One region of the Streptomyces sp. NPDC001750 genome, then DNA from elsewhere that is predicted to be linked to it. Evidence: riboswitches for the same ligand, from Rfam matches in the RefSeq annotation. Region 1 holds a riboswitch; each other region holds the start of a gene.
What was found. A riboswitch is a leader RNA that binds a small molecule or an ion and turns the genes downstream of it on or off. The one in region 1 is predicted to bind cobalamin.
Positions count from the first base shown of each region.

Region 1 (7,591 bases):
ACACACGACCGACCGAAGGAACCACGAAGAGTGACGACGAGGCGGGGGCGGCGGACACGGTGGCCGCGAACCGTTCCGAAGCGTCCCTCGGGGACACCATGAAGCCCCGCTCAGTTCATCTCCCGTTCACCAAAGTTGCCTACCGTCAACCTGCCAATGACGTCGAACGATTGCCTGGGTAAATGGAACACATCACGCTGCTTCTCGCGATTGTGATCGTGACAGCTCTAGTGTTCGATTTCACGAACGGTTTCCATGACACCGCCAACGCGATGGCCACCACCATCTCGACCGGCGCACTCAAACCGAAGACCGCGGTGGCCATGTCCGCCGTTCTCAACCTCGTCGGCGCGTTCCTGTCCGTGGAGGTCGCCAAGACGATCTCCGGTGGGATCATCAATGAGGACGGGCTGCGCACGGAGGTCATCTTCGCGGCACTCGTCGGCGCCATCCTGTGGAATCTGCTGACCTGGCTGGTCGGGCTGCCGTCCAGTTCCTCGCACGCCCTGTTCGGCGGGCTGATCGGCGCCGCGGTCATGTCGGCCGGCTGGTCCTCGGTCAACGGCGGCACGATCGTCACCAAGGTGCTGATCCCCGCGGTCGCCGCCCCGATCGTCGCCGGGTTCGCCGCGCTGCTGGCCACACGGCTGACGTACCGGATCGGCGGGAAGATCCGGGACGAGGCCCAGCAGAAGGCCACCGCCAAGGGCTACCGCGCCGGTCAGATCGCCTCGGCCGGGCTGGTCTCCCTCGCCCACGGCACCAACGACGCGCAGAAGACCATGGGCATCATCACCCTGGCCCTGGTCACCGGTGGTGTGCTGCACCCCGGCGCCAACCCGCCCGTCTGGGTCATCGTTTCCGCCGGTACGGCCATCGCGCTCGGCACCTACCTGGGCGGCTGGCGCATCATCCGCACCATGGGCAGCGGCCTCACCGACCTCAGGCCGCCGCAGGGCTTCGCCGCCCAGACCAGCGCGGCCACGGTCATCCTCGCCTCCTCGCACCTCGGCTTCTCCCTGTCCACCACCCAGTCCTGCTCCGGCGCCGTGATGGGCGCGGGCCTCGGCCGCCAGGGCGGCGTGGTCCGCTGGTCCACCGCCACCCGGATGTTCGTCGCGTGGGGCCTGACCCTGCCGGCCGCGGGCCTGGTCGGCGCGGGCGCCGAGTTCCTGACCCAGCAGGGCACCTGGGGCGTCGTCGTGGTCGCGGCGCTGCTGGTCGTGGGCTCCGGCTCGATCTGGCTGGTCTCGCGCCGCAAGCCGGTCGGCCACGGGGATGTCGCTCCCTCGGAGAGCGCCGTCGAACCCGCGGGCGTCGTCACCACGGCCATCGCCGCCGTCAGCCCGCCGCCCACCGTGGCGGCCACCGCCGCGGCGCAGGACCTCATGACCATCATCCCGGCCACGCCCACGGCCACCGCCCCGGCCGCCACCGCCCAGGACCCGGCGCGTCCCGCCGCCGTCTAGTGCCGTGACCGGAAAGGTTCACCGGCTCGCGACGCCCGGCACGGCACCTCGCCGCGTTGTCGCATCACCCGAGTACGTCCCGGCCATCCTCCGCCTTGCGACGCACCGCACCGGACGCCGCGAGCTCCCCGGCACACCCTTCCGGCCACAGCACTGGTGCCGTGACCGGCACCCGACCGAACACGCGGACCGTCCGCAGACCGTCTAAGGAAGCAGCATGAAAATCGACTGGGCAGCCCTCGGCTCCGTCTTCGGTGTCTCCCTCGTCGTCACCGTCGCGCTGGTGGGCGTCTTCACCCTCGGCATCGTCGGTCTCGCCAAGCAGCCCGAGGCGGCGGCCCAGGGCGGCTCCGGCGGATCACGGGTGCTGGCGCGTGCGGGCGCGTACGTCTGTTTCGCGCTGTGCGCGGCGGCGGTCGCGTACGGGATCTATCTGATCGTCGCCTGAGACCCTCCCCTCGCACCCACTTTTCGCAGCCCCGACGGGCCGGACGCACCTCGCGCGTCCGGCCCGTCGTCGTGTCCCCGTCCCGATGTGGGCCTCAGCACACTGCCCGCCGCAGGTCAACGGCAAGTTGACGGGCGTTCGCAGAGCGTGGTGGACTGCCGGAGCCATTTACGGCGACAGCAGAGGAAGCCGGTGCGAATCCGGCGCGGTCCCGCCACTGTCACCGGGGAGCGGTCCCCCACACCGGGAAGTCACGGCACGCGCGAGCGGGCTGGAAGGCCGGGGGAATCGCGGATCCGGGAGCCAGGAGACTCTGGTCGCCGGTCACGTCGAACCAGGGCGCGGACCCTGAGTGAGGACAAGTCGCCATGCCTGGCAGCCGTGCGTCCCTTGCCCCGGCGCTCTCGCCGAGAGCCGCCCGTACGAAGGCCCTCCGAGGCGCGACGGCCGACTGAGCCATGCGTGCCGATCGCGTATTCGCGTACGGCGCCACAGCCGGTCTGATCGGCGATCTGCTGCTCGGTGACCCCCGCAGGGGGCACCCGGTCGCCGCCTTCGGGCGGGCCGCGGCGGGCGTCGAACGCCGTCTGTGGCGCGACCACCGCGGGTGGGGCGCGCTGCACACCCTCGTCTGCGCCGGAGGCGCCGTGGGCGGTGCGGCGCTGCTCACCCGTGCCGTACGCCGTCACCCCGCCGCCTCCGTCGCGCTGGCCGCGGCCGTCACCTGGTCCGTGGTCGGCGGCACCTCGCTGGGGCGGGAGGCACGGGCCGTCGGCGGCGCCCTGGCCGCCGGGGACGTCGCGGTGGCCCGGGAACGCCTGCCGCATCTGTGCGGGCGCGACCCGCACTCCCTGGACGGGCCGCAGATCGCCCGCGCCGTGGTGGAGTCCGTGGCCGAGAACACCTCGGACGCCGTGGTGGGCGCCCTGGTGTGGGGGGCGCTGGCCGGTGTGCCCGGCCTCGTCGGCTTCCGCGCGGTCAACACCCTGGACGCGATGGTCGGCCACAAGTCGCCCCGCCACCGGCGCTACGGCTGGGCCTCGGCCCGCCTCGACGACCTCGCGGGATGGCCCGGCGCCCGGCTGACCGCCGTGCTCGCCGTGGTCGCGGGCGGACGGCCGCGCGAGGCGGTACGGGCCTGGCGGGCCGACGCGGCGCAGCACCCGAGCCCCAACGCGGGCCCGGTGGAGGCGTCGTTCGCGGGCGCGCTGGGCGTGCGCCTGGGCGGAACGCTGGCGTACGGGGGCCGGGTGGAGCACCGCCCGGTACTGAACGGGGAGACGGGCCGGGCGGTGGAGACCGCGGACATCGAACGCGCGGTGCGGCTCTCGCGCCGGGTGGGCGTGCTGGCCCTCGGCGTGTGCGTGGCCGCGCGGCTGGGCGCGGGTCTCGCCGCGCGACGGCTCGCGGACGTACGGGGCACGGGACGGGGACGGATCACGGGCGCCCGGCCCGCGGGCATGAACGGCGCCGCGGGGGCCGCGCGGCTCCTGACCGCGGGACGCCCGGGCGCAGGACGGAGACGGACATGAGCGGCGGACTCCTGGTCGCCGGGACCACTTCGGACGCGGGCAAGAGCGTCGTCACGGCGGGCATCTGCCGCTGGCTCGCGCGCCGGGGAGTGAAGGTGGCGCCCTTCAAGGCGCAGAACATGTCGCTGAACTCCTACGTCACCCGGGAGGGCGCCGAGATCGGCCGTGCCCAGGCCATGCAGGCCGCGGCCGCCCGGGTGGAGCCGTCCGCGCTGATGAACCCGGTACTGCTCAAGCCCGGCGGGGACCGCTCCAGCCAGGTCGTCCTGATGGGCAGGCCGGTGGGCGAGATGAGCGCGCGCGGCTACCACGGCGGACGGCAGGAGGCCCTGCTCGGCACGGTCGTGGACTGCCTGGAGCGGCTGCGGAGCACGTACGACGCGGTGATCTGCGAGGGGGCCGGCAGCCCGGCCGAGATCAATCTGCGGCGCACGGACATCGTGAACATGGGCATCGCCCGGGCGGCGCGCTTCCCGGTGGTGGTGGTCGGCGACATCGACAGGGGCGGTGTCTTCGCGTCGTTCTTCGGTACGACGGCGCTGCTCTCCGCCGAGGACCAGGCACTGGTCGCGGGCTATCTCGTGAACAAGTTCCGCGGCGACGTGTCGCTGCTGGAGCCGGGCCTGGAGATGCTGCGCGAGATCACCGGCCGCCCGACGTACGGGGTGCTGCCCTTCGCGCACGGCCTCGGCATCGACGAGGAGGACGGGCTCCGGGTCTCGCTGCGCGGCGCCGTGCGCGAGTCGGTGATCGCGCCGCCGCACGGCGAGGACGTGCTGCGGGTCGCGGTGTGCGCCGTGCCCCTGATGTCGAACTTCACCGACGTGGACGCGCTGGCCGCCGAACCGGGCGTCGTCGTCCGCTTCGTGGACCGCGCCGAGGAGCTGGCCGACGCCGACCTCGTCGTCGTGCCCGGCACCCGGGGCACGGTCGGGGCACTGGCCTGGCTGCGCGAGCGCGGGCTCGCCGACGCCCTGGCCCGGCGTGCCGCCGAGGGCCTGCCGATCCTCGGCGTCTGCGGCGGCTACCAGGTCCTCGGCGAGCACATCGAGGACGAGGTCGAATCGCGGGCCGGGCACGTCGACGGGCTCGGACTGCTGCCGCTGCGCGTCCGGTTCGACCGCGAGAAGACCCTGGCCCGGCCCGTCGGGGAGGCGCTCGGCGCGCCGGTCGAGGGCTACGAGATCCACCACGGCGTCGCCGACGTGCGCGGCGGCGAGCCGTTCTTCACCAACGGCCGGGGCCGCGCCCTGGACGGCTGCCGGGCCGGAGCCGTGTGGGGCACCCACTGGCACGGCTCGTTGGAGAGCGACGCGTTCCGCCGCCGTTTCCTGACCGAGGTGGCGCGCGCCGCGGGCCGACGTTTCGTCCCCGCCCCCGACACCCGTTTCGCCGAGCTGCGCGAGGAACAGCTCGACCGCCTCGGCGACCTGATCGAAGAACACGCCGACACCGGCGCGCTGCTCCGGCTCATCGAGTCGGGCGCGCCGTCCGGACTTCCCTTCATCGCCCCCGGAGCACCTGGAGCACGCGTATGAACGCCCCCACGAGCACCGTGCTGTTGCTGTCGACCGCCGACACGGACCTGCTCGCCGCCCGCGCCTCCGGCGCGCCCTACCGGATCGGCAACCCCACCCGTGTCGACGTCCACGAGGAACTGCCCGCGCTGATCGAGGGCGCCTCCGTCGCCGTCGTCCGGCTGCTCGGCGGCAAGCGCGCCTGGGAGGACGGCCTGGCCGTGCTGCGGGCGTCCGGCATCCCGACCGTGCTGCTGGGCGGCGAGACCGTGCCGGACGCGGAGCTGATGGCCGAGTCGTCCGTACCCGCCGGGGTCGTCGCCGAGGCGCTGCGCTATCTGGTGGAGGGCGGTCCGGGGAACCTGGTGGAGCTGACCCGTTTCCTCTCCGACACGGTGCTGCTGACCGGTCACGGCTTCGCCGAGCCGCAGCGGATGCCGGAGTGGGGCGTGCGCGGCGACCGGGAGTTCGTCGAGGGCCGCCCGACCGTCGGGGTGCTGTTCTACCGGGCGCACGAACTGTCCGGGAACACCTCGTTCGTGGACGTGCTGTGCGAGGCCGTCGAGGCGCGCGGCGCCAACGCCCTGCCGGTGTACTGCGGTTCGCTGCGCGGCGCGGACGCCGGTCTGTACGAGCTGCTGGGCCGGGCGGACGTGCTGGTCGCCACGGTCCTGGCGGCGGGCGGTACCCGCGCGTCGGACGCGTCGGCCGGGGGCGACGAGGAGGCGTGGGACATCGGCGCGCTGGCGGAGCTGGACATCCCGGTGCTCCAGGGCCTGTGCCTGACCTCGGCGCGTGCCGCGTGGGAGGCGTCGGACGCCGCGCTGTCCCCGATGGACGCGGCGATGCAGGTGGCGATCCCCGAGTTCGACGGCCGGCTGATCACCGTGCCGTTCTCCTTCAAGGAGCAGGGCCCGGACGACGTGCCGGTGTACCGGGCCGATCCGGAGCGGGCCGCGCGGGTCGCGGGGATCGCGGTGCGGCACGCCGCGCTGCGGCACAAGCCGAATGCCGAGAAGCGGATCGCGGTGGTCTTCACCGCCTATCCGACCAAGCACTCCCGGGTCGGCAACGCGGTCGGTCTGGACACGCCCGCGTCGGCGGTGCGGGTCCTGGACGCGCTGCGCGGCGCCGGATACACGGTCGACGGATATCCGGACAACGGCGACGAGCTGATCCACCGTCTCATCCAGGCCGGTGGCCACGACGTGGAGTGGCTGACCGAGGAGCAGCTCGCGGCCGCCCCCGCGCGGGTGCCGCTGGCCGACTACCGGGCCTGGTTCGCCACGCTGGACCCGGAGTTGCGGGATGCGATGCTGGAGCACTGGGGGGAACCGCCGGGCTCGCTGTACGTGGACGGCGACGAGATCGTCCTGGCCTCGCTCCGGTTCGGGAACGTGGTGGTGCTGATCCAGCCGCCGCGCGGTTTCGGGGAGAACCCGATCGCGATCTACCACGACCCGGACATGCCGCCGTCGCACCACTACATGGCGACGTACCGCTGGCTGGAGAACTCGTTCGGCGCGGACGCCGTCGTGCACATGGGCAAGCACGGCACGATGGAGTGGCTGCCGGGCAAGGGCCTGGGCCTGTCCGCGGGCTGCGGACCGGACGCGGTGCTGGGCGAACTCCCGCTGGTCTACCCGTTCATCGTCAACGACCCCGGTGAGGGCACCCAGGCCAAGCGGCGCGGGCACGCCACGGTGGTGGACCATCTGGTGCCGCCGATGGCGCGTGCCGACACCTACGGCGACCTGGCCAAGCTGGAACAGCTGCTCGACGAGTACGCGCTGGTCAGCGATCTGGACCCGGCGAAGGCCCCGGCGGTGCGGGCGCAGATCTGGACGCTGGTGAAGGCCGCCGAGCTCCACCACGACCTGCATGTCGACGAGCAGCCGGACGACGACGCGTTCGACGAGTTCGTCATGCACATCGACGGCTACCTGTGCGAGATCAAGGACGTGCAGATCCGCGACGGCCTGCACGTCCTGGGCGGCGGCCCGGTGGGCGAGGCGCGGGTCAACCTGGTGCTGGCGGTGCTGCGCGCGTCCCAGGTGTGGGGCGGCACAGCGAACGCGCTGCCGGGTCTGCGGGCCTCGATCGCGGCCCACTTCGGGCTGAGCGAACGGGAGTTGCTGGCCGAGCCGGGCGCCCCTGTGAAGGTGCCGGCGGAGCTGACCGAGCTGGTCGACGGTCCGGCGCGCACCGGCGCGGACGCGATCGATCTGCTGGAGAAGCTGTGCCGCCGCCTCGCGGAGGCCATGGAGGAGCGCGGCTGGGACGTGGCGGGCGCGGCGGGGCTGGTGCGGGAGGTGCTGGGCCACGAACTCCCGGACGCCGTCGCCGTGCTGGGCTTCGCGTGCGAGGAGGTCGTGCCCCGGCTGGCCCGGACGACGGACGAGATCGGTCACATCCTGCGGGCGCTGCGCGGCGGCTTCGTCCCGGCGGGCCCGTCGGGCTCGCCGACGCGCGGTCTGGTCAATGTGCTGCCGACGGGCCGGAACTTCTACTCGGTGGACCCGAAGGCGATTCCGTCCCGGCTGAGCTGGGAGGTCGGGCAGTCGCTCGCGGACTCGCTGATCGCCCGCTACCTCGCGGACACGGGCGAGTACCCGAAGTCGGTGG
Region 1 is NZ_JBIAUE010000014.1:159,225-166,815, reverse strand. It holds partial or broken gene ACFYY6_RS22250 (anion permease) at 183-1,145, shown strand; partial or broken gene ACFYY6_RS22245 (hypothetical protein) at 1,277-1,390, opposite strand; gene ACFYY6_RS22240 (hypothetical protein) at 1,687-1,917, shown strand; cobalamin riboswitch at 2,099-2,231, shown strand; gene ACFYY6_RS22235 (cobalamin biosynthesis protein) at 2,376-3,449, shown strand; gene ACFYY6_RS22230 (cobyric acid synthase) at 3,446-4,987, shown strand; gene cobN (cobaltochelatase subunit CobN) at 4,984-7,591, shown strand, end outside.

Region 2 (7,591 bases), on a different contig from region 1:
GGATCGACAACACGCCCTCGGGCAACCCGGCTTCGGCGGCGATCTCGGCCAGGACGTAGGCGTCCAGCGGGGATTCGGGCGACGTCTTGAGGATGGCGGAGCACCCGGCGAGCAGCGCGGGCGCGAGCTTGGCGGCGGCGGTGAACTGCGGAACGTTCCACGGCACCACGGCCGCGACCACCCCCACCGGCTCGCGGCGCACCAGCAGCGGCCCCAGCGCCCCGTCGCGCCGCTCCTCGTACGGGAAGGCACGGGCGACGGTGATCGCCGCGTCCCACACCATCATCGCGGACAGCGCCTGCACCATCACGCTGGACGTGTACGGGGTGCCGTTCTCCGAGCTGATGACCCGGGCGATCTCCTCGTACCGGGCGGCGAACGCGTCCTTGATCCTGGTCACGACCGCGATCCGCTCGTCCAGGCTCATACGCGGCCAGGGCCCCTCGTCGAACGCCCGCCGCGCGGCGGCGACGGCCCGGTCCACGTCCGCCTCGCAGGCGTGCGGCACCCGGCCGATGACCTGTTCGGTGTGGGGCGATACGACCTCGATGACCTCCCGGCCCAGCGGATCGACCCACTCACCGCCGATGAACAGTTTTCCGTGTTCGACAAGCTCGGTCATGGCTGCTGCCTCCCGCGAACCGGCGTTACGAGAATCCCTGATGGACCGTCAAAACTGATACCAGTTCCAGTTCCAGGAGTCCACGTGCACGGCGCTTCCGGAAGGCCACGGCCCACAGCCGGGCCCGCCGAAGGCGAGGGCCCTCCGACGTGCCCCGGCGGCCCGCCCGCGGCGCGGGCCGGGCTCATCGTGCCGGTCGGCGTCGGGGTCCGAACGCCGTGGTCACCTGCTCGACGAGAGCATCCTCGGTCGATGTGGTGTCGACCCGGACGGAGCGCAGCCCGAGACGTCCGGTCTCCTCCTGAAGGCGTCTTGTGAACATGTCGTCCCGTTCGGCGAGATTGCGGGCAGCCCTCACCGGATCACTGGTCTCCCACACGAATCCCTCCCCCGGCACGGCCCGGCTCCGGAAGGCGGCCCGGCGGAATTCAGGGGTGGGAAGGAGCCAGACGGCCTGCTCGGGAACGGTGAGCAGGGGTTTCACCAGGCGCGGCAGCAGCCGGAAGCCCTCCGCGAGGACACACGGTTCCCGCGGCAGGCGAAGAAGGTCCTCGATGATCAAGCCGAAGCCCTCACCACGAAACCAGTGGAACGTCTCCAGCATGGTCTCCGGAGACCGGGTCACCCACCGCTCGTCCATGTCCATGGCCATGAACTCATGCAGGAAGGGGGCCTCCTGGGGCGTGGTCCGTCGCGCGTGGTCCCGCATCACGTCGTCGGTGGCGTAGAGCCGCCAACCGCAGCGATCGGCGACTCGGCGGCTGATGGTCGACTTCCCCGCGCCGCTCCCGCCGCCGATCCAGTACACGTGCCGCAGCCGCGCACGAAGCTCTGCGGCATCGGCCGCTTCTTCATACTTTCCGGGAGACATTCCTCTCCTGTCCCACTCCGACAACCAGGACGAGTCTCCGGCTATCGTCGCCGCTGTCGGCCGGGCACAGTACGTACGGCCGGGTACGACAAGCGGTATACACCTCGTCCTCGCCCACGCCCGCCGCGGGCCCGGCCGGCCCGATGCACGCACCCACGGAGCAGAACGTACAACCACCACCGCTGCCACATCGCACTGGACGGACACCCGCCCATCAGCCGCGCCAACAAAGCTGCGGGTCAATACACCTAGTGCCGCGGCAGGCAACGTTTGCCCGTCAAGGAGCGTCGTCCGGTACGTGCTCTCGGTGTGCCGGCCGGAAGCCCTCGTACTGGATGTACTTGGGATTTCGGCCGGTGCGGCGAGAGGGCGTGCCGGGCGTCGCGACGGGGCGAACGTTGCCTGATGCGGCACTAGCCTCTACGCGAGGTGGGGTACGAGGCCGTCGGGGTCGAGCGGCCCTTTCCCCAGGCGCCCTGTTACCAGTCCTGTGCGTCAACTGCGGCCGGGAGACGAATAGTCGACCAGGGCTACCACTGGAACAAGTTCTCGTTACAGTGGTCAGTGGCCCCTGGGCAGCTGCCTGCGGGCGGCGCGCACCGCGCAGCCGTACGTCCGGTGAGCGGACCGGGCAGTGGGGAAGGGGAGCCCATGACGCAGGTGACCGATCTCGGCGGGGGCGTGCACAGCATCGAGGTGCCCATCCCGGACAACCCGCTCGGCCACACCCTCGTACACGTCCTCGACACCGGTCGCGGGCCGGTCCTGGTCGACACCGGGTGGGACGATCCGGAGGCGTGGGACACGCTCACCGCCGGGCTGACCGCCCTCGGCGTGGCCGTCGCGGACATCCACGGCATCGTCATCACCCACCACCACCCCGACCACCACGGCCTCTCCGGGCAGGTGCGCGAGGCGTCCGGGGCCTGGATCGCCATGCACGCGGCGGACGCCGAGATCGTGCGCCGCACCCGGGAGTCGGAGCCGGGCACCTGGCTGAACTACCTCGTCGCCAAGCTCACCGCGGTCGGCGCGCCCGAGGCGCACCTCGCGCCGTTGCGGGCCGCGGCGGCGGACCGGGGGCGTATGCGCACCCTGCCCGGGGCGCGGGCCGCGCTGCCGGACCGGGAGATCGTGCCCGGCGAGCTGCTGGACCTGGCGGGGCGACGGCTGCGGGCGGTCTGGACGCCCGGCCACACCCCCGGTCATGTCTGCCTGCATCTGGAGGAGAAGCATCCGGCCGGTCTGCCCGGCCGGGGGCGGCTGTTCTCCGGGGATCACCTGCTGCCCGGGATCAGCCCGCACATCGGGCTCTACGAGGACCCGGACGCAGACGCGGTCACCGACCCCCTGGGCGACTACCTCGGTTCCCTGGAGCGCGTGGGCCGGCTCGGGGTGGCGGAGGTACTGCCCGCCCACCAGTACGCGTTCGCGGACGCGGCCGGGCGCGTGCGGGAGCTCCTCGACCACCACGAGGAGCGGCTGACGGGGCTCCTCGGGCTGCTGTCCACCCCGCTGACCCCGTGGGAGCTGGCCGAGCGCATGGAGTGGAACCGGCCGTGGGACCGGATCCCGCACGGTTCGCGCAACATCGCGGTCTCGGAGGCCGAGGCGCATCTGCGGCGGCTGGTGAAGCTGGGCCGCGCGGAAGCCGTGGCGGGGAGCGACCCCGTGACATACATCGCGGTGTGAGTACACGTACATCGCGGTGTGAGTGACGCGACCACGACGGACGGTGGCGTACGTCGCGGCATGGGTGGCGTGCCGGGGCGGGACGAGCCCGAGCGGCGCCCCGTCCCGCCCCGGCACGCCCGCCCCGGGGCCCTTCCGGTACGCCCGGTAGAGTGAATGGGTCGTCATCATGCCCGTACAGGGGGAAGCCGGTGCGAATCCGGCACTGACCACGCAGCCGTGAGCCGTCCCGTGGGCGGTGAGTCGGAATGCCCTGGACGCGGTTGTGACCGGCTCGGACCACCGGAACCCCGGTGGTCGGCACCGTCGAGGTATACGGAGTCGGAGCCTGGTGCGCGAGCGTGCCTGTGCCCGGTTCGGTTTCCCGCACAGGAGAGGCCCCGCCCGCCATGACCGTACGCCGCAGCGCGGCAATGCTCGCCGCGACCACGGCCGCCGTGCTCTGCGCGGCTGCCCCGGTCGCGGTCGCGGCGCCGTCCCCGTCGCCCACGCCGTCCGTCGCCCTGCCCGCCGGGCTGTACGGCACGAAGGACCCCACCTACGACGGTGTCTGGCGGCAGTCGCTGGCCTTCCTCGCGCAGCGGGTCGAAGGCGTGACGCCCGCCGCGAAGTCCGTGGACTGGCTGATCGGCCAGCAGTGCGCCAACGGCGCCTACGCCGCGTACCGGCCCGACGCCTCCAAGCCGTGCGACGCGAAGACGGTGCTGGACACCAACGCCACCGCGATCGCCGTGCAGGCCCTCGCCGAGGTCGGCGGGCACGGGGAGACCGTGAACGACTCGGTCCGCTGGCTGAAGTCCGTGCAGAACGAGGACGGCGGCTGGGGCTACGCGGCCGGTGCGCCCAGCGACGCCAACTCCACCTCCCTCGTGATCGGCGCCCTCGCCCGGCAGGGCCAGCGGCTCGCGGACATCGTCACGCCCGACGGGAAGTCCCCGTACGACCCGCTGCTCGCGCTCTCCATCCCGTGCGGTGAGAAGGACGGCGGCGCGTTCGCGTACCAGCCGGACAAGGCGGGGAAGCTCGTGGCCAACGCGGACGCCACCGCCGCCGCCGTGCTCGGCAGCATGGGCAAGGCCCTGGCCACCGGCAACAACGCCGCTGCCAAGGGGACGAGCTGCCGCCCCGCGGCCTCCGGTTCCGCCCTCACCCCCGAACAGGCCGCCCAGAACGGCGCCCACTACCTCGCCGGTGCCCTCGCCGCGAAGGGACACCTCGACCTGGCCCCGATGCCGGGCGCCGAGGACTCCGCCCCGCAGCCCGACATCGGCAACACCGCGGACGCGGTCGTCGCGCTGTCCGCCTCGGGCCACCAGGACAAGGCGGCCGAGGCCGTGGCCTGGCTGAAGAAGAACTCCGGTGCCTGGGCCGAGCAGAACGGCCCCGCCGCCTACGCGCAACTGGTCCTGGCCGCGCACGCGACGGGGAACGACGCCCGGGACTTCGGTGGCGTGAACCTGGTCGACAAGCTGAACGCGACCGGTCCCAAGCCCGCGGCGATCACGACCCCGGATCCGTCCGCCGACACCGGGTACGAGGCCACGGAGAAGGACCGGGTCCACAGCGGCGACGACGTGATCGGCGGCGTGTGGTGGTTCGTCGGCATCGGCCTCGTCGTCGGTGCGGGCGTCGGCTTCCTGATCAGCGGCCGCCGGAAGAACCAGCAGCTGTGAGGCGGACGGGAGGGGCCGCCGCCGCGGTGCTGACGGTGCTGAGTGCGGTGCTGCTGGCCGTGCTGGGCGCGGGCGAGGCCCGGGCGGCCGGCTACCGGTACTGGTCGTTCTGGGAGGGCTCGGGCCAGGGCTGGGCGTACGCCACCCAGGGCCCCGCCCTGGTCCGGCCGGACGACGGTGCCGTGCAGGGCTTCCGGTTCGCGGTGAGCGAGGACTCCCAGAACGCGGCCCGGCCGCGCCACGCCCCCGGCTTCGCGAAGATCTGCGCGGACACCCCTGCCGAGAAGGGGTCCAAGCGGGTCGCGCTCGTCATCGACCCGGGCACCGCGGCGGACGCTCCGGACGGGCGGACCCCGCCCGCGCTCCGGACCGCGTGTGCCGTGGTCGCTCCGGACGCGAGCACCGCCGAGGCGCTCGCCGCGGTGGCCAAGCCGTTGCGTTACGACGGCAACGCGCTGCTGTGCGCCATCTCCGGCTACCCGGCCTCCGGCTGCGGCGAGCAGGTGTCGGGCGACGGGCACAAGAAGCCTGATGCGTCCGCCTCCGCCACGTCCGCCGCGTCCGCCGACGGTTCCGACGGCGGCGGACCGTCCGCCGGGATGCTCGTCGGGGCCGGCGCCGTTCTCGCCCTCGGCTCGGCCGCGGTCGTGCAGGCCCGCCGCCGCCGAGGATGACCACTCCCACCAGCGGCCCGGCGACCGGGGACGGGGCACCCGACCGCCCTGCCACCGGCCGTCCGGCGACCGGCCCCACCCGCACCACCGGCGTCACCCCTGCCCGTACCACTCGCGCCCCCCGCCCCGCCGACCGGCCACTGCGCGCGCTGCGCGCACCCGAGGCGAACCGCAGCAACGCCCTGCCCGCCGGGGCGTGGTGGCTGTGGGCGCTGGGCCTCGCCACCGCCGCTTCCCGCACCACCAACCCGCTGTTGCTCGGGCTCCTCGTCGGGGTCGCGGGCTATGTGGTCGCCGCGCGCCGTACGGACGCGCCCTGGGCCCGTTCGTACGGGGCGTTCATCAGGATCGGACTGTTCGTCGTCGGCGTGCGGCTGGTCTTCTCCGTCCTCCTCGGCTCACCGGTCCCCGGTACGCATCCGCTGTTCACGCTCCCCGAGGTGCCGCTGCCCGACTGGGCGCAGGGCGTCCGGATCGGTGGCCGGGTCACCGCCGAGCAGCTGGTCTTCTCGCTGTACGACGGGGCGAAGCTGGCCGCCCTGCTGATCTGTGTCGGCGCGGCCAACTCGCTCGCGAACCCGGCCCGGCTGCTGAAGTCGCTGCCGGGCGCGCTGTACGAGGCGGGGGTCGCCGTCGTCGTCGCGATGACGTTCGCGCCGAACATGGTCGCCGACGTGGCGCGGCTGCGCACCGCGCGACGGCTGCGGGGTCGCCCGACCGGCGGTGTCGCGGCGGTCCTCCAGATCGGACTGCCGGTCCTGGAGGGCGCGTTGGAGCGGTCGGTCGCGGTGGCCGCGTCGATGGACGCGCGCGGCTACGGGCGTACCGCCGAGGTCCCGCCCGCCGTCCGGCGCGCCACGAACGCGCTCACGCTCGGCGGGCTGCTCGGGGTGTGCGCGGGCACGTACGGGCTGCTGTCCGCGCAGGGCGCGGTGTACGGGCTGCCGCTGCTGATCGCCGGGCTCGTCGCGGCGGCGGCCGGGCTGCGCCTGGGCAGTGCCCGGTCGGTCCGTACCCGCTACCGGCCCGACCGCTGGGGTGCGCGGGCCTGGCTGGTGGCGGGTTCGGGGGGCGTGGTGGCGGTGGCGATGATCTGGGCGGGCGGTGTCGACCCGGAGGCGCTGCACCCGGGGGTCGTACCGCTGACCGCGCCGGTGCTCCCGTTGTGGCCCGCGGCGGCGGTGCTGGTGGGGCTGCTGCCCGCGCTGGTGGCCCCCGTTCCGCCGCCGGTGGGAGCCGGTTCGAAGACGCGGCCGAGTCCCGAGGAGGACCAGTGATCCGGTTCGAGCAGGTTTCGGTGCGGTACGAGGGGGCGGAGCGCCCCACCCTGTCCGGGGTCGATCTGACCGTTCCCGAGGGCGAACTGGTGCTGCTGGTCGGCCCGTCCGGGGTCGGCAAGTCGACGCTGCTGGGGGCCGTCTCCGGTCTCGTGCCGCACTTCACCGGTGGCAGGCTGAGCGGCCGGGTCACGGTCGCGGGGCGCGACACCCGTACCCACAAGCCGCGCGAACTCGCCGACGTGGTCGGCACGGTGGGCCAGGACCCGCTCTCCCACTTCGTCACCGACACGGTCGAGGACGAGCTGGCGTACGGGATGGAGTCGCTGGGGCTCGCCCCGGACGTGATGCGGCGGCGGGTCGAGGAGATCCTGGACCTGCTGGGTCTGGCGGGGTTGCGGGACCGGCCGATCGCCACGCTCTCGGGAGGGCAGCAGCAGCGGGTCGCGATCGGTTCGGTGCTCACCCCGCATCCGAAGGTCCTGGTCCTCGACGAGCCGACGTCCGCGCTCGACCCGGCGGCGGCCGAGGAAGTGCTGGCCGTGCTGCAACGGCTGGTGCACGACCTGGGCACCACGGTCCTGATGGCGGAGCACCGGCTGGAACGGGTGGTGCAGTACGCGGACCAGGTCGTCCTGCTGCCGTCGCCGGGCGCCGCTCCGGTCATGGGTGCCCCCGCCGATGTCATGGCCGTCTCCCCGGTCCGTCCGCCGGTCGTGGCGCTGGGCCGGCTGGCGGGGTGGGAGCCGCTGCCGCTGTCGGTCCGTGACGCCCGGCGCCGG
Region 2 is NZ_JBIAUE010000004.1:385,979-393,569, forward strand. It holds gene ACFYY6_RS09940 (aldehyde dehydrogenase) at 1-622, opposite strand, end outside; gene ACFYY6_RS09945 (hypothetical protein) at 807-1,493, opposite strand; gene ACFYY6_RS09950 (MBL fold metallo-hydrolase) at 2,145-3,185, shown strand; cobalamin riboswitch at 3,333-3,460, shown strand; gene ACFYY6_RS09955 (prenyltransferase/squalene oxidase repeat-containing protein) at 3,575-4,858, shown strand; gene ACFYY6_RS09960 (SCO2322 family protein) at 4,855-5,532, shown strand; gene ACFYY6_RS09965 (energy-coupling factor transporter transmembrane protein EcfT) at 5,529-6,809, shown strand; gene ACFYY6_RS09970 (ATP-binding cassette domain-containing protein) at 6,806-7,591, shown strand, end outside.
Region 2: another riboswitch for cobalamin. It lies ahead of ACFYY6_RS09955 (prenyltransferase/squalene oxidase repeat-containing protein); the one in region 1 lies ahead of ACFYY6_RS22235 (cobalamin biosynthesis protein).

Region 3 (7,591 bases), on a different contig from region 1:
GATAGTCCGGCACCCAGCCCTTGACGTAGACGCCGTACTTGCCTGCGGCGATGTTCTTCTCGTACTGGCCGAACGGGACGGACTTCATGTCGGCCTCGAACAGCCCGCTCCGGTTCAACTGGTCCGCTATGGTGCGCAGTTCGTCATCCGTGGCGGGACCATATCGACTCGGGGTGGACCAGAGCGTGAGCTTCACCTTCTCGGTGATTCCGGATTCGCGCAGGACGTTCCGCGCCTTGTCCGGCTTCGGACTGTCGCCGTACACGTCGAAGAACGAGGTGCCGTGGCCGGTGATGCCGACCGGGACCGCCGAGTAGAGCGGCGTCGCCGTGTCCTGGTACACCTTGCTGACCAGGGAGTACCGGTCGACGAGATGGGCGATGGCCTTGCGCACGGCGAGCTTGCCGACGACGGGATCGGCGACGTTGAAGACCAGGTGCTGGACCTCGGCGCTGCTGCCCTGCACCACCGTGATGCCATCCTTCTTCGCGGTGGCCGAGGAGTCCAGGGCGGCTATCGCCTTGGCGGTGAGACCGCGGTAGGCGATGTCGACGTCGTCCTTCTCCAAGGACGACCTCAGCGCCTGCTGATCGCCGCGGAACAGCTTCAGCGTCACCCCGGAGTTCTTCACCTCGGCGTTTCCGTGGTAGCCGGAATAGACCGAGAAGTCGGCTTCGGACTTGTCGATGGAGTCCAGCTTGTAAGGTCCCGAGCCCACCGTCTTGCCGCCCCCGAGCAGGCGGTCCTTCGGATAGACCTGGTGGTCCACGATGGAGCCGGCACCCGACGCGATCTTGCTGGGGAACGTCGCGTCGGGCACCTTGAGGTGGAACACCACGGTCTTGTCGTCCGGGGTGTCGATCGACTTGATGGTGGACAGCATCGGCGACGGACCGGCCGGGTCGTCGATCGCGATCGTACGGTCGAAGGAGAACTTCACGTCCTTCGACGTGAGACTGTGGCCGTTGCTGAACTTCAATCCGTCGCGCAGCGTGCAGGTGTAGGTCTTGCTGCCGTTCGAGAACCCGCACTCCTCCGCGGCCTCCGGCACGGGGGTGGAGGAAGCGGGCGGGAAGCTCAGCAGGGACTGGAACACGTTGTTGAACAAAAGCCAGGACCCCGGGTCGTACCCCGAGGCCGGGTCCGTGGCGAGGATGCCGTCGGACATTCCGACGACGATCCTGTCCTTGCTCTCGGACGGCCAGATCTGGTCCTCGGAGCCGCAACCCGTCAGCAGCACCGCTGTCATTCCCCCGACGATCAGAGTGCTCGACCGCCTCGTACGATCCATCACGGAAAGTGCTCCATACTGTCGGCCGGCCGCGAGGGTGTCCCCGGACAACCGGATCGGGTCAGGAAGTACTGCGCACGCCGCGACCAGACACTCGGCCCGGTCGGGCGTGTTGGTGCGGACCGAGCGGACTGCCGGGACTCGGTGTTCGACAGGAATTGTATGCACGGTGACTGACAGTCAGCTTCCGCTTGGTGAACGGTAATCGGCCGAACGGCGAACACGCCCTGGAGGAAGGGTGGATGGGCCGTGCGACAACAGGCGGCCGCGAAGGTCGTTCGCCGCCGTGCCGAAGGCGGGAGCGCGGCCGTCTCGCACGACCCCGCCCGCTCACGGAACGGGCCCGTCCCCCCGGGCTGTCACGGCCCGGCGGGGTTCCATTTCCCCGGGCAGGAACGTCACATGGGGCGCTCCCGTGCGGGGGTGGACGACGACCTCGCCCGCCACCTCGTAGACCTCGCGCAGCAGTTCCGCGGTGATCACCTCTGCGGGCTGGCCGGACGCGACGACCTCGCCCCCGCGCAGCACGTAGAGGCGATCGCAGTAGTACGCCGCGAGGTTGAGGTCGTGAAGCGCGACCAGAACGGCGGCGGGGAGCCGGCGCAGGATGCCGAGGACGTCGAGCTGGTGGCGTATGTCCAGATGGTTGGTGGGTTCGTCGAGGACGAGCAGCGAGGGCTGTTGGACGAGGGCGCGGGCGATGAGCACACGTTGGCGCTCGCCGCCGGAGAGCCGGTCGAAGGAACGGTCGGCGAGCGAGGCCGCGTCCACGGACGCGAGGGCGGACGCGATCAGCCGGGCGTCCTGTGCGGTGTCGCCGTCGAACAGGCCCTTGTGCGGAGTACGCCCCATGGCGACCACCTCACGGACCGTCAGGTCGAAGTCGGCGACGGGCTCCTGGACCACCGCGGCCAGGGTACGGGCCAGTGTGCGCACGGGCAGGCGCCAGACATCGGTCCCGTCGACCCGTACGTGTCCGGTGTCGGGTCGCAGCACGCGGTAGACGGCGCGCAGCAGACTGGACTTGCCGCTGCCATTGGGGCCGACCAGCCCCACGACCTCGCCGGGGCGGGCGGTCAGGGAGACGTCCCGGACCAGGCGGTGCGCACCGGCGGACAGGGTGACCCCGTCGACGGACAGGGCGCCGCCGTCGACGGCGCGTTCGACCGGGTCGCTCATGCCGCTCCCCGTTCGCCGTTCCGCCGGGCGTCACGGCGCATGAGCCAGAGGAAGAAGGGGCCTCCGCACAGCGCCGTGAGCACCCCGACGGGAAGTTCCAACGGCGCCGCGACCGTGCGGGCGGCGATGTCGGCCCAGATCAGGAAGACGGCTCCGCCGAGGGCGGCCGTCGGCAGCACGCGACGGTGGTCGCCGCCGACGACGAGCCGCACGGTGTGCGGCAGCATCAGCCCGACGAAACCGATCGGCCCGGTCGCCGCGACCAGGACCCCGGTGACGAGGGACAGCAGGACGAACATGCGGACCCGGAACCGGGCCACGTCGAGTCCCATCGTGCCCGCGGACTCCTCGCCGGCCAGCAGCAGGTTCAGGTGCCGTGCCTGTACCAGCAGGACGGCGATGCCGAGCAGCAGGGCGGCACCCGGCAGCCAGAGCGTGTCCCAGCCGACGCCGCCGAGGCCGCCGAGGGTCCAGGCGAGGACGGCACGGGCCTCGTGGCCCCGGCCGGTGGTGAGCAGCAGCAGGTTCGTCACCGCGGTGAGCACCGACGCCGTCGCCACACCGGACAGCACGAGCCGCACCGAGGTGATGCGTCCGCCGGTGCGCGCGGTCGCGTACACCACCAGCAGCGCGCCCAGGGCGCCGGCGAACGCGGCGGCCGGCAGCGAGACGGGCCCGAGCGCGCCCATGCCGAGCACGATCACCGTGACCGCGCCCAGCGACGCGCCGGAGGACACGCCCAGCAGGTACGGCTCGGCCAGCGGGTTGCGGATGAGGGCCTGCATGGCGGTGCCCACCACGGCCAGCCCGGCGCCGGTCACGGCACCGAGCAGCACCCGCGGTGCCCGCACGTCGAGGACGATCGTCTCCCGGGCGCGGGTCCAGGACGGCTCCTGCCAGTCGGCGCCCAGCGCGTGCGTCACGATGCCCCACACCTGGCCGGGCGGCACGTGCACCGAGCCGATGGCCAGGCCGGCGGTGGCGGAGCCCACCAGCAGCAGCGCGAGGACGGTCAGCACGAGGGGGAGGGGCACGCGCCGCGACCGGCCGCCGCGGCGCGGGAGCCACGCCCCCGCTCCGTCGGCCGCCCCCTCGGTCGTCCCGTCGGGCGGGGCGGCCCTCACGGGCGCTCCCGTACCCGCCCCCGTCACCGGAAGCTCTCGGGATGCAGGCCGCGTGCCAGGCCGTCGACCGCGTACGCCGACCGGATGCCGACGAGGGTCGCGGTCAGCGGCAGGACCACGAACCGCTTGTTCCTGATGGCCGGGACGTCGGCGAGGGCGGGCTGCGAGAGCAGGAACCGCTTCTTCTGCTCGACGCTGCCGGAGCCCGCGTAGTCGTAGATCATCACGACCTCGGGCTTGCGGGCCACGACCTGTTCCCAGGAGACGTCCCCGAAGACGTCGTCGAGGTCCGCGAAGATGTTCCGGCCGCCCGCCAGCCCGATCAGGTCGTTGCCGAGCCCCTTCCCACCCGCGGTGAAGGCGGTCTTCTCGCCGCTGTCGTAGACGAAGACGGGCACGTCGGGCCTCTTCCCCACGGCCGCGACGGCCTTGTCCACGCGCCCCCTCAGATCGGCCACCAGCGCGGAGGCGCGGTCCGGGACGCCGAAGACGTCGCCGATGGTGGTGATCTCGTCGTAGGTGTCCCGCATCGTCACCCGCTTCTTGCCGCAGTACTCGCGGTTGAGGTAGGTGTCGATGCCCGCCTCGGCGAACGCCTTGCGCGACCGGCCCTCGTTCTCGGCGAACGCGCTGCCGTAGCCGCCGTAGACGAAGTCCGGCTCCGCGTCCAGGACGGTTTCGAAGGACGGCTCCCGCTTCGCCAGTTCGGGTACGGCCGCGAAGTCCTTCCGCAGCTCGGGCAGGACGGCCGAGTCCGGGAAGGCGGTACCGACCATGCGGTCCTTCAGTCCCAGGGCGAGCAGCAGTTCGGCGGGGTGCTGATGGATGGTGACCACGCGCGAGGGCGGTTTGTCGTACGTCGTTCTCACACCGCAGTTGTCCACGGTGACCGGGAAGCCCTCGACCGACGACGCACCGGCCTCCGGTTTCCGGGGTGAGCCGGCGGTGCCGCAACCGGCGGCCGACAGGACGGTGGCCAGGGCCATGACCCCGGCGACGACGCGCGGGGCGCGCAGGCTGCGGGCAGAGGGAGAGCAGGGGCGGCGGCGGGGTATGCCGAAATACACGTAGAGCCTCCTGGGGAGTCCGCGCTCCTCAAAACGGGCCCGCGACAGGCCAGTGTCCTGACTCCCGGATCGACGTTCCCCCCGCCTTCCCGCGCGGCGCGCAGTGGCATGTCGAAGGGTTGCACTCCCCGGTCACAGTGGCGGGACCGTGCCGGATTCGCACCGGCTTCCTGTCTCCCGTCGCGGCGATGACCTGCCGATATTACGGTTGTCCGACGTCGGCGCACAAAGGGCGCCCATGTGAGTGATCGCACGCCGAGGAACCCGGGCCCGTCTCCCGGCCGTCCCCGCCCCTTCCCGGCGCGGCCGGGGGGCGCGATGCGGGAGGCCGAGGGCGACCGGCATCGAAGGTGCGGGGGCCGGTCACCGAAGGCACGGGAGTGACCGGCGTCAACACGAGGTTCCTGGTGTCTCGCGGTCGACGTAAAAAGGTGGAAAAGAGGGTAAACCATCGTGCTGTGTGCGACATCCTCACTGGCGTGATGAGCCTGACGGGGACACCCTTCTTCCTGGCCACGATCGCGCTGGTCATGGTCAGCGTGCTGCTTCCTCTGTTGCTGTGGGGGCGGGTACGGGGTCCCGCCGTGGTACGAGGCGCGAGCCGCCTCGCGATGGTCGTCCTCGCGCAGGGGGCGGCCGTGCTGAGTGTCTTCGTGGTGGTCAACAACACCAACGGCCTGTACGACAGCTGGGCCGATCTGCTCGGCACCGGACACCATGTCGTCGCGGCCCCGGACCTCGGACGCGACGGACTCGGAAGTCACAAGGACCTGGCGAACGAGCCGAAGGTCGTCCAGGAGTTCGACCCGGTGCACGACGCCCGGATGGGGCGCAACGTCCGCGTCACCCAACTGCGCGGCCGGGTGTCGGGGGTGCGCGGCGAGGTGTACGTATGGCTGCCGCCGCAGTACGACCAGCCGGCCTTCCGGCACCAGAGGTTCCCCGTGGTCGAACTCCTCGGCGGCTTCCCCGGTTCGGCGAAGGCGTGGTTCAGCAGCCTGCGGGTCCAGGCGCAGCTGGAGGCCGGGATGCGGAGCGGCGAGATCGCCCCGTTCATTCTCGTCGAACCGCGCACCAATCTGCTGGCCGGTCAGGACACCGGATGCGCCAATGTGCCGGGCGTCGTGGACGCCGAGTCATGGCTCAGCGTGGACGTCCGGCAGATGGTGATCGACACCTTCCGCGCACGGGGCGGCGCGAAGGGGTGGGCGGTGGCCGGCTACTCGGCCGGGGCGCACTGTGCCGTGAAGCTGGCACTCGCCCACCCCGACCGGTACCGGGCCGCGGTGGGCCTGTCCGGCTACAACGACCCGGCCGCCGAACGGGTCTCGCTCACGGCCCGCGCCCCGGAGCTGCGGCGGGCCAACAACCCGCTGTGGATCCTGCGCCATGCGACCACCCCTCCGCGCGTCGCGCTGTATCTCTCGGGCGGACGCGACGACGGCTACCGCGACGGCCTCGCGCTGCGGCGCGCGGCGGCACCCCCGACACGGGTGGTGGTGGCCCGGGTGACCGGGCCGCACACCATCGGCCTGTGGAAGCGCCAGGTGCCCCAGGTCTTCCGCTGGCTGACGGCCGAACTGTCGCCCGGGGCGGGACGGGTCGCGCCGGCGAAGGGCGTCTGAACCGACAAGAAGCGGTGCGGGAGGGACCGACGGCCCGCGGGGGAGTGGTCGGCGCGGGGGCGTGACGGGCGGTCGGACGCTCGGGACCGCCGCCGTCCGTCGTCATGTCGGCCGTCCGTCGCCATGCCGGTCGGGCGTCGGCCGAATGGAGTCGTCGGGCCGTCCGGCCGGGCGATCGTGACGACGGGGCCGGCGCCTCGGCCGGGGCGCCGGCGGCGGTTCGGCGTACGGGCGGCAACCGCGCTTCGGAGGCCTCGGGCGTGGGCGGACACCGGATTCCGGGGACGGCGGCCGGGGGCGGGGAACGGATGCCGGAGGCCGCGGGGCCGTCCCGCGTGACGATGCCCGATGCGGTCGTCGACCCTACGGTGGTGCCATGGCGGTGAGCAGTGGTCGGAGAAGGGGGGAACGGTCCGGGTTCGGTGTGATGGACGCACTGGTCCTGGTCGTGCTGTTCGTCCTGTCCGTCGTGGCCGCCTCGATCGTGCCGCACGAGCGCGAGTTCTCCTTGCGCTGGCAGGCGGTGGTGCTGGCGGGCACCGGTTGTTCCGCGCTGGTGTGGCGGCGCCGTCACCCGGTCGGTGTACTGGCCGTGGCGGTCGGCTGCGGGGTGGCCTTCCAGGTGCTGGGATTCCGCGAGAGTCCGCTGGTCATCAGCCCCGTCCTGGTGTCGGTCTACACGGTCGCCGCGCGCACCGACCGGCGAGTGACCTTGCTCGCGGCGGTGTCGTCGGTCGCCATTCTGGTGGGCGTCGCCGTGCTGTGGGATCCGCGATCCTGGCTGGCCCCCGACAACGCGGCGATGCTGGCGTGGACGGTGCTGCCCGCTGCCATCGGTGACGGGGTGCGCTCGCGCCGCGCCTATGTGGCCGCGGTGGAGGAACGGGCGGAACACGCGGAGCGCACGCGCGAACAGGAGGCGCAGCAGCGGGTGGCGGCCGAGCGGGTGCGGATCGCGCGCGAACTGCACGACATCGTCGCTCACCACATCGCCCTCATCAACGCCCAGGCGGGCGTGGCGGTCCACCTCGTGGAACGGCGGCCCGAGAAGATCCTGGCCGCACTGGAGGACATCCGGGACACCAGCCGCTCCGCACTCGACGAACTGCGCGTGACCGTGGGGCTGCTGCGGCAGTCCGGCGACCCGGTGACGCCCCGCGACCCGATGCCCGGCCTGGCCCGCGTACCGGCGCTCCTGGCATCGTTCGAGCGGGCCGGACTGAACGTGAGCCACAGCTGGCACGGCGTCGCCGAACCGCTCGCTCCGGCGGTCGACCTGGCCGCGTACCGCATCGTGCAGGAGGC
Region 3 is NZ_JBIAUE010000008.1:282,097-289,687, forward strand. It holds gene ACFYY6_RS16100 (ABC transporter substrate-binding protein) at 1-1,249, opposite strand, end outside; gene ACFYY6_RS16105 (ABC transporter ATP-binding protein) at 1,622-2,470, opposite strand; gene ACFYY6_RS16110 (iron ABC transporter permease) at 2,467-3,504, opposite strand; gene ACFYY6_RS16115 (ABC transporter substrate-binding protein) at 3,618-4,580, opposite strand; cobalamin riboswitch at 4,691-4,873, opposite strand; gene ACFYY6_RS16120 (alpha/beta hydrolase) at 5,144-6,286, shown strand; gene ACFYY6_RS16125 (sensor histidine kinase) at 6,663-7,591, shown strand, end outside.
Region 3: another riboswitch for cobalamin. It lies ahead of ACFYY6_RS16115 (ABC transporter substrate-binding protein); the one in region 1 lies ahead of ACFYY6_RS22235 (cobalamin biosynthesis protein).